Linked DNA regions of Chlorogloeopsis sp. ULAP01. The protein of the gene in region 2 interacts with the protein of the main gene of each other region in a pairwise test. Links are inferred from orthologs where the notes say so. Each region holds a gene or a part of one and is shown on either strand. Other genes may lie near its edges. The genes, in order: tsaE, rlmB and QUB80_RS26630.

Evidence for each region.
Region 1: the proteins of rlmB (region 2) and tsaE interact in binary tests that used the Escherichia coli proteins (3 or more experiments, as listed by UniProt). The link is inferred for Chlorogloeopsis sp. ULAP01 from one-to-one orthologs.
Region 3: the proteins of rlmB (region 2) and QUB80_RS26630 interact in binary tests that used the Escherichia coli proteins (3 or more experiments, as listed by UniProt). The link is inferred for Chlorogloeopsis sp. ULAP01 from one-to-one orthologs.

The regions. Positions count from the first base shown.
Region 1 is NZ_JAUDRH010000007.1:166,319-169,348, reverse strand. Bases 113-2,979 are described here. They hold tsaE (tRNA (adenosine(37)-N6)-threonylcarbamoyltransferase complex ATPase subunit type 1 TsaE), read left to right. Parts: upstream 113-1,247; coding sequence 1,248-1,712; downstream 1,713-2,979. Other genes in these bases: QUB80_RS15560 (hypothetical protein), read right to left, coding at 2,627-2,905; QUB80_RS15570 (gluconeogenesis factor YvcK family protein), read left to right, coding at 113-1,228. In the rest of the region: more of QUB80_RS15570, read left to right, coding at 1-112. UniProt on the Escherichia coli protein: Required for the formation of a threonylcarbamoyl group on adenosine at position 37 (t(6)A37) in tRNAs that read codons beginning with adenine.
Region 2 is NZ_JAUDRH010000001.1:301,381-304,418, forward strand. Bases 59-2,933 are described here. They hold rlmB (23S rRNA (guanosine(2251)-2'-O)-methyltransferase RlmB), read right to left. Parts: upstream 2,085-2,933; coding sequence 1,032-2,084; downstream 59-1,031. Other genes in these bases: QUB80_RS01485 (alpha/beta fold hydrolase), read left to right, coding at 59-614; QUB80_RS01490 (DUF1816 domain-containing protein), read right to left, coding at 661-963; QUB80_RS01500 (Mini-ribonuclease 3), read right to left, coding at 2,171-2,650. Outside these bases: more of QUB80_RS01485, read left to right, coding at 1-58. UniProt on the Escherichia coli protein: Specifically methylates the ribose of guanosine 2251 in 23S rRNA.
Region 3 is NZ_JAUDRH010000015.1:164,056-167,111, forward strand. The notes cover bases 5-2,897. They hold QUB80_RS26630 (NAD(P)H-hydrate dehydratase), read left to right. Parts: upstream 5-533; coding sequence 534-2,261; downstream 2,262-2,897. Other genes in these bases: QUB80_RS26625 (SPOR domain-containing protein), read left to right, coding at 5-456. Also shown: more of QUB80_RS26625, read left to right, coding at 1-4; QUB80_RS26635 (FKBP-type peptidyl-prolyl cis-trans isomerase), read left to right, coding at 2,963-3,056. UniProt on the Escherichia coli protein: Bifunctional enzyme that catalyzes the epimerization of the S- and R-forms of NAD(P)HX and the dehydration of the S-form of NAD(P)HX at the expense of ADP, which is converted to AMP.

The DNA.
Region 1 (3,030 bases), on a different replicon or contig from region 2:
GGAGCTACTTAGGGATTTTTTGACAGTTATTACTAACATCTTACCCAACTATATTAGCGGGCCTCTAGTTCTGCTATTCGGACTGTTGTTGCTTCTTTGGGGACAAACCCGCACGGTAGGTTCAATTACTAAAGTACTAAGACCAGAAGGCGATGAAGAACTGGTGGATGTGTTGCTTGCACACCGTCGGTTGTACCGAGGGCCAAAAATCGTCGTCATTGGTGGTGGTACAGGACTTTCTACGTTATTAAGAGGACTAAAACGCTATAGCGCTAATATTACTGCTATTGTTACCGTTGCTGATGATGGTGGCTCTTCGGGACGTTTGCGGCGGGAATTTGGTGTTTTGCCGCCAGGAGATATTCGCAACTGTTTGGCTGCATTGGCAGATGAAGAAAAGTTATTAACAGAATTATTTCAATATCGTTTTCGTGTTGGTGATGGTTTAACAGGCCACAGTTTTGGCAACTTATTCTTAACGGCAATGAGTGAAATTACCGGGGATTTGGAGCGAGCAGTTGCTGCTAGTTCCAAAGTACTAGCAGTGCGGGGACAAGTTTTGCCAGCAACCCTTAGTGATGTTCGCCTGTGGGCGGAGCTATCCGATGGACGCCGTATAGAAGGCGAATCAAAAATTACCGAGGCAGGAGGTAATATTGTCAAAATAGGCTGTACTCCCGCTAATCCTCCGGCATTACCCGCAGCTATTAAGGTAATAAAAGAAGCTGACTATATTATCATGGGGCCTGGTAGTTTATATACAAGTGTAATTCCCAATCTGTTGGTACCAGAAATTGCTGATGCGATCGCCGCTTCTACGTCACCCCGGATCTATGTCTGCAACATCATGACTCAGCCAGGTGAAACTCAGGGATACACTGTTAGTGAACACATTCGAGCAATTGATGCAGCTTGTGGTGGCAGACGCTTATTTAATGCTGTACTGGTACATAAAAGATCTCCTTCTGCCCGCGCCCTTATTCGTTATGCTCAACAACGCTCTCATCCCGTCTTTTTAGATCGTGAAGAGGTAACCAAAATGGAACGAAGGATCGTTTTGGCTAATGTTATGCATGAAGATGAAACGGGTTGTGTACGTCACGATCCCCAACGACTAGCACGGGTTTTGTTGCGATGGTACGGTGGAGTTCATCATGGAAAATGGGGAGATTGGGGGAAAAAGGACAAGGGACAAGGAGACAAGGGGAGAATGATTAATGACCAATGACCAATGACTAATGACCAATATGAAAATTTTGCTGCCAAATACAGAGGCTACGCGATCGCTTGGTATTACTCTCGGTCAATTACTTAATGCTGGTAGTGTCATTTTACTAGAAGGTGATTTAGGTGCTGGCAAAACAACTCTGGTGCAAGGCATTGGCGAAGGTTTGGGTATTACCGAAGCGATTGTCAGTCCAACTTTCACACTCATTAACGAATATACTCAGGGACGCCTTCCCCTTTATCACCTAGATCTATACCGCTTAGAGCCCGAAGAAGTTGCAGCATTAAACTTAGAAACTTACTGGGAAGGTGTAGAGGTATATCCTGGTATTGTGGCAATTGAATGGGCAGATAGAATGCCTTACAAACCACATACTTATATAAGTTTATGTTTGAAATATGGAGATGAAGGGACTCGTCAAGCCGAAATAACACCATGTAACTGTAGCATTAGCAAAGAAATTTCGGCTTTTGGTAAACATTGACATTACTAATGTGGCTATTTTTTTACATTTAAATATTTATATCGACCACTACCACGTTCTCCATAACAATTACATTCCATTGTTATTACCCTTACCAAAATATTGTTTCGATTGTTGCCAAAATAGATAATTCAGTATTAACATCTGCAAAAATCATGAGATTTATCTAATTTTTTGACTAATATTGCAGATGATTTGAGTATCAAGAAGCGAATCCAATTAATCCCAATAATAGCAGTTTTCAGAAGCGGGAACACAAATTTAAAAGTTAGCATAATACAATTAACACTAGGGTTTCATACACTGTAATCATGGTCGTTTTGTTCTTTTGCAGTGAGTGATTCCGTATTCATTCTCTACAAACTTTAGATAAGAGATCCGGATTCTCAAACACTGAAATTTATGAATACTAGTTAAGTGTGACTATTTCATTCCAATTCTTAAATCATTTGCTAAAGTTTATTCTCAGCTTTACTAGAACACCTTATTTCTACGTCCTAGAGAAAAATCAAAGCAAACTTGTATAAAATTGAAATTTTTTTCTAATTTATTTTCATACTTAGGGTTTTCAAATTAAGTTCGCTATTCACACATGAATAATATTTTTTGTCTTATAGCGTTTCCCAAGCAAATAAAGTACACCCCACCGCGCTATCGCGCACCCTCCCTCTAGCAAGGGGAGGGTTGGGGAAGGGTCATTTCGTACCTCACCAGAGTGGGAAAGGCTATAGTATAATTAAAAATAATATTAAAAAAAGAATACAAAATTTAGAATACTTTCCGAATAGACATGAAGAGTATTGATTTTTCCAGATAAATAAACTAAAAGCACAGCTATCCAACTTCTTATTAGAAGTCAGAAATCTTACAGCGCACTTTTTAGATTTAATTTGCTTTTTCTACTTCAAAAAGAATTACTGGTTATTTAAAATAATGGCTCGCTTCAGTAACAGGCGATGGGCTCCAGAATTATCAACATACAGAGAACTTTCTTCCTGATTCTGATTGATAACAGGAACTAAGAATTGAAGCAGCAATGGTGTCCAAATCCCAATGCATCCTAAAGTCAAAATTACTTTTAATACATTTATGTTACTTATACGAGCAATCTTTGGATTTGGCTTTGGTAATGCTTTTTTGCTACAAACCGTCTGGGCAGACCAGAAGTGTTCATCAAAATTGTAGTAACTCACCGAAAAATCCCCCTTGATTTGCTTACCTGCACATAAAATGCATTCGGCTTGATGCCTTATCCCTGGTATTGTATAAATTGAAGCTGTTCTGCGCTAGTGTCAGACGTAACAAATACAACTGTAAC
Region 2 (3,038 bases):
TAGACCGCTTAAATATTGATAAATGCTTGATATTGGGATGGTCATTAGGTGGGATTTTAGCAATAGAATTGGCGCTACGACTACCAGAGCGCGTTAGCGGACTAATTTTGGTGGCAACAGCAGCTAGACCGCGCGGTAATCATCCGCCTGTGAGTTGGCAGGATAATGTTTATACTGGAGTTGCCTCCCTCTTGAATTGGATCAAACCAAGTTGGGATTGGAATATCGAGACTTTTGGTAAGCGATCGCTATTTCGTTATCTCATTCAACAACACACGCCTACTACCTATAGCTATATAGCCAAAGACGCTGTGCCAGCTTATTTACAAACTTCACCTGCTGCAACTCGCGCTCTCTATACGGCAATCAAAGCAGGATACAATCGAGTAGCCGATCTCAATCAGATTCAGTGTCCTACTTTGGTACTTTTTGGCGATCAAGATTGCCATATTACAGCTGATTCCAGCTTAGAAACAGCCAAAAGCCTCAACAATTGTTATTGGCAATGTTATGCCAATACCGCCCATCTTTTCCCATGGGAAATACCCACTCAAGTGCTGAGTGATATTGATCATTGGCTGAGAGCGCATCCACAAGTGGTTAACTATAGCTAATAGCTATTAGCTATTAGCTATTAACACTTAGCAATTAGCCTATAAATTACATTTGACCGCTAAAGGCAGGCCTTACTTTACGGTCAACTCTTTCCCCCAAGTCTTCGGCAATAGTTAAATTATCAGGTTTGCAGCGCTTAACGTTCACAATTATGCCTTGCGCTCCTTCCTGTTCCAAATCTTCTACATAACCTTTCATGGCAGCTTTTGCATCCGCAGAATTCAAAAATGGGCCAAAGTAGTAGGTGCAGCGGGGATTTTGTGTGACAACCTCTACCCACCAAGCCAAGCCAAAGCTCTGGAATGCGTTAATCAACAATTCCTTAAAGTCATCCAAAATATTTTTCATGGTTTTCGCTGATTTATAGGGTTTTAAAGGTTTGCTGCTAATTTTCTTTTACATTTCTTTATACTCTGTTACTCTTCTTTTTTCCAGTGAGTTCTCTGTAGTTTATCGAAATGCAGTGTATTTATCCATCTTTTGCGATAAATTTCATACAACGCCATACCTATTGCGACAGATGCATTTAGGCTAGGGGTTTTACCCTGTAAGGGAATTGATACCAGAACATCGCAGTAGCGTTGTGTTAACATACTCAGCCCTTCACCTTCTGAGCCGACTACCAAAACGATAGCACCACTGAAATCTACTGTATGTATCGGTTTGCTCACATCGGCAGCTGTACCGTAAATCCAAAAGCCTGCGGCTTTCAATTCTTCCAAAGCGCGGTGCAGATTCACTACTCTAGCAACAGGAAAATTTTCTAACGCGCCAGCTGCTACTTTCATGACTGTAGAAGTGATCCCAGTTGCTCGGCGTTGGGGGATCACTAATCCTTGAGCACCGATCGCTTCGGCTGTGCGAATAATTGCCCCTAAGTTATGGGGATCTGTGATTCCATCAGCAGCAACAATTACCGGATCGGTGACAGCTTTTGCCTGTTCAATTAATTCATGTAAATCAATATAGTCGTAGGGAGCAATTTGTGCTGCTATCCCTTGGTGATTGGCTTGCTCGGTAATTTGATCTAGGCGCTTGGGATCAACTTCGTCCACAATTGCGCCATTTTCCTTTGCTTGTAAAATCAGAGAGTGAAAACGAGAGTCATAACGCAAGCGGGGAGTAATCCAAATCCGGTTAAGACGACGCTGACTTTCCAAGGCACTTAACACCGGATGACGACCGTAAATGAGATCGCTATCTTGTGTTTGCTTTCTGGTTGGTTCCCTATCTGGAGCTTGCCTTCTGGTTAGTTCTGTGTCTTTTGTTTGTCTTCTAATTGGTTCGCTATCTAGAGCTTGCTTTTTAATCGGCTCCTTACTGGATATTTGCTTTTTAATTGGCTCTTCATGGGTACCTTTAAAAGTGCGAAGAGTTTTAGAAACGACTCGTTTGCCCTTCAATTTTAAGGTTTGCCCACGATTCGTTTCACCAGAAGTCTTAATTACTTTTTTTGTTTTATGCGCCATATCAAAGTCTTGGGTTATGCGTAGGAGTGGGCATCCCTAATTCACTTATCATCTCAATTTACCGAACCAAGATAAGGTATTTATAACTACTTTTCTAAATGTAGTTTTTGTAGTAGTTCGGTTAAGCGTTGATAATTGGTGAGGTATAGGTAGCCAATTAAAGTCTCTAAACTTGTTGCTTGTTGATAAGTTTCGGGATCAACTCTTTTTGGACGTCCTGTGGCGGCATTTCGACCCCTTCGGACAATTTCTAACTCGTTTTGTTGTAAATGCGGCATGAGCGATCGCAAATGCAGCGCCTGCTTTTCTGCTCGAACTTGTGCCACAACTAATCGATGATAGGCTTCACTTCGCTGAGGTGGCAGTAAATAGAACATTCTAACATAAAATTCATAAATAGCGTCTCCCAGGTATGCCAAAGCCGCAGGGGAAAGTTGTTGCAGTTGTGCCTGGGGAATTTGTTGAGATATATGCTCTGTGCTTGCCTTCAGTGTTTGGCACCAAGATGAATCTGGCTTGGAAGGCTCATCTTGCTCGTGTAATGGCTTTTCCTCCTTTGCTTTCACAAATTAATCATTCCTGGTTGTCTATTTTTGGAAGGCTTTATTTGCTGATTTACTCTTGAGTGCAAACTGTAGTGCAGGTTTATCAAGCATAAATCCAGGCTACAAAATCAACTCACTAATTTTAGCGTTTTCATCCGGCATTAGCATTTTGTCAACTGCGGGTTGAAAGAATATTTGGCGAGAAAATGAAAATTTTTGGAAGCTGCTGCTTAAAGAATCATACTCAGGATATGTTTTTCAAAAAGGAAGTTTTTCTTAGCATAGAATGAACTCTAGAGGTGTGAAACAGATAATTTTGATTTTTTATACTTTTTTTGGGATTGTTCTCTACATCAATTTCGACTTCATTTCTGTAGATTTTGAAATTTGAAGTTCATCCTCAATTCCT
Region 3 (3,056 bases), on a different replicon or contig from region 2:
AATCCCCAAACACTCCAACAAATACGTTTGATTGAACCCACAGCTTATATGCGGAATTTTGAAGGACGTTCTGTAATTCAAGTAGGTATATTTAGCAAGGCATCTAATGCCCAACAGCGCATTCAGCAATTAGCAGCCTCTGGTATAAATCAAGGACGGATTGCTAGCTTTGCTAACAAACAGGAAACTCCAACCAACCTGAATATCAAAAATTCGCAAACAGCAAATTCCAAATATTACTACGTAGCTATTCCTGCCAAATCGCAAGATATACCCTCAATTGCCAATCAAATTCGTAGTAATATTGCACAAAGACCAACAGTTAGTACTAGAAACCAACCACGTGGTTCGCACGTAGCAGTTGGTCCTTTTAGCAATAGAACACTAGCAGAACAATGGAGTCGCTATCTGCAAAGTTTAGGATTTAGTAATGCTAGAGTTTACTACGGAAGGTAGAAAATTGAAATTTTAGCTTTGGGTTTTGGGATTTTGGATTAATCTAAAATTTAAGTTCCCAAATCCAAAACTGATTGATGAACAGGCAAGAACAAATTTCGCAAATTGCAGTCACAGCAGAACAGATGCGTGACATTGAAGCGCGTATCTTTGCAGCAGGAATGCCTGTAGCGGCTTTGATGGAAAAGGTGGCAGGATTGATTGCCCGTCGCATTCAAACACTTTATCTTTCAGAAGACACAATCTTAGAAGATGAGGAGAGAGAAAAATTTCCCGCGTCACCCTTACGGGTACTCTACGAGAAGCCGCCCTCCGGGCGTCTACGCCAGTCACCTGCGGAGGGATACCCTCCCGCAGTGCTGGACTCACCGCGTTACCGTGTCACCGCGTCCTCTTCATTTCCGCGTCTGAATAAAGTTGGAATTCTCGTCGGCCCCGGTCATAATGGGGGAGATGCTTTAGTAGTTGCTCGTGAATTGCACTTTCAAGGGCTTGAAGTTTGCATTTATTGCCCATTTCCTAAGCTTAAGGAACTCACTTCACAACACTTACAGTATGCTCAAAGCTTGGGTATTCCGTGTTATCAATCAATAGAGGATCTAATAGATTGCGATTTATTAGTTGATGGCTTATTTGGATTTGGGTTAGAAAGAGAACTAAAAGATCCTGTCGCCAGTGCCATCAATCAGTTAAATGACAAATCTGCACCAATTGTTAGTATTGATGTGCCTTCGGGTTTGCATACAGATACTGGTGAAGTATTGGGAACTGCCATCCGTGCAAGCCGCACATTTTGTCTCGGTTTGTGGAAGCAAGGCTTATTGCAAGATCAAGCCTTAGAATATGTTGGCAAAACCGAGTTAATCGATTTTGATATTCCCTGGGCGGATGTGGAAGCGGTTCTAGGGAACCCTCAAGTCAAACGTATCACCAAAGAAACTTTATTTTCCACTTTGCCAATACCCCGCCCTGCTGTCACCCATAAGTATAAAGAAGGACATTTATTACTCATTTGTGGTTCGCGTCGCTATTCTGGGGGAGCAATTTTAACAGGATTAGGAGCAAGGGCAAGTGGAGTCGGAATGGTGTCAATTGCCGTGCCAGAATCTATAAAATCTATCATGGTAAGTCATTTACCAGAAGCTTTAATTGTCGGCTGTCCAGAAACCGAAACAGGCGCGATTGCTAAACTGCAATTACCAGAAAACACTGACTTAAATTCTTTTAGTGCGATCGCTTGTGGCCCTGGTTTAACCAAAGATGCCATCCCCATTATGCAACAAGTCCTAGAAAGTGCAAATCCTCTAGTTCTCGATGCCGATGGTTTGAATATTCTAGCGGCAATGGGGACTAATCAGATGTTGGCAAAACGACACTCACTGACAGTATTAACACCTCATACAGGTGAATTCAAACGTTTATTTCCCGCATTACCAGATGCCAAGCAAGACAGAATCAAAGCTGTAAGGGCAGCAGCCAAGGAAAGTGGGGCAGTAGTGCTATTGAAAGGAGCAAGAACTACCATTGCTGATCCCCAGGGTACAGTTTGGATTAATCCCGAAAGTACACCAGCCCTAGCACGGGGTGGTAGTGGTGATGTTTTAACTGGATTAATGGGTGGACTAATCGCCCAAGCAGTAACGCGCCAATTACCTATCGAAAAAATGGTAGCAACTGCTGCTTGGTGGCACGCCCAAGCGGGAATTTTAGCAGCCCAAGAACGGACAGAGTTAGGAGTAGATGCATTTACACTTACAGAGTATTTGATAAAGGTGATAAGTAATACATCAAAGCCAGGTGAGTGAGGATATTAGCGATCGCTATTTATATAATGGTATGTGTACTTGAGCGTCTGTTAGCACCTAAATCGCCAAAATCTTTGTTTGCTCTGTCTTTTAAAGTAAACATGGGATTTTATCAGTGGGCAAAAACCTACCCACTTCCAAGTTAATCTTTCCTCAACGTGAGTATTTATATTTGAGGAAAGAAAGAGGGGATTTTGGCTCAAATTACTAAAATAGAAATATTAATAAATAACAAAATAAGGATGACTTTGTTCGTAGCAGTACTACGGTGGAAAAGTGTAGTGGGCAAAGATTAAATGAGGAGTTATATCTGTTTTTTAACCCTTAGCTAGACTAATATAGGTGAACCTGGATTTATCGCTGCTTAAACTAGAGAGGACAAAGGAATCAAAAGTTAAAAACCAATGATTTACCAAACACGTTCAAAGCTTTGTCAAATAATTTTTCTTGCTTAAGCCACAGTAGGTAAGCGTGTAATCCCAAAGATGAATCAATTTCAAGCAATGAAGCATTTCAGCTTACGGGCTGATCTCCTGAAGAAATGGAGAAGTATCTCTACAATTGAGTAGGACAAAGTAGTAATTGATTTCAGATTGCAGAAATTTATGATTGGTTGCTCAACCATAAAAAGAAGGTAGAGCAGGTTATTCCAAAAGATGAATGCTAAGTAGCTCCACCCTATAAAAAGAAAGGAGATAAAAATGATACAAGCTAAAACTGGTGATACTGTGAAAGTTCACTATACGGGCAAATTAGATGATGGTACTGTATTTGATTCTTCTAGTGGTCGAGATC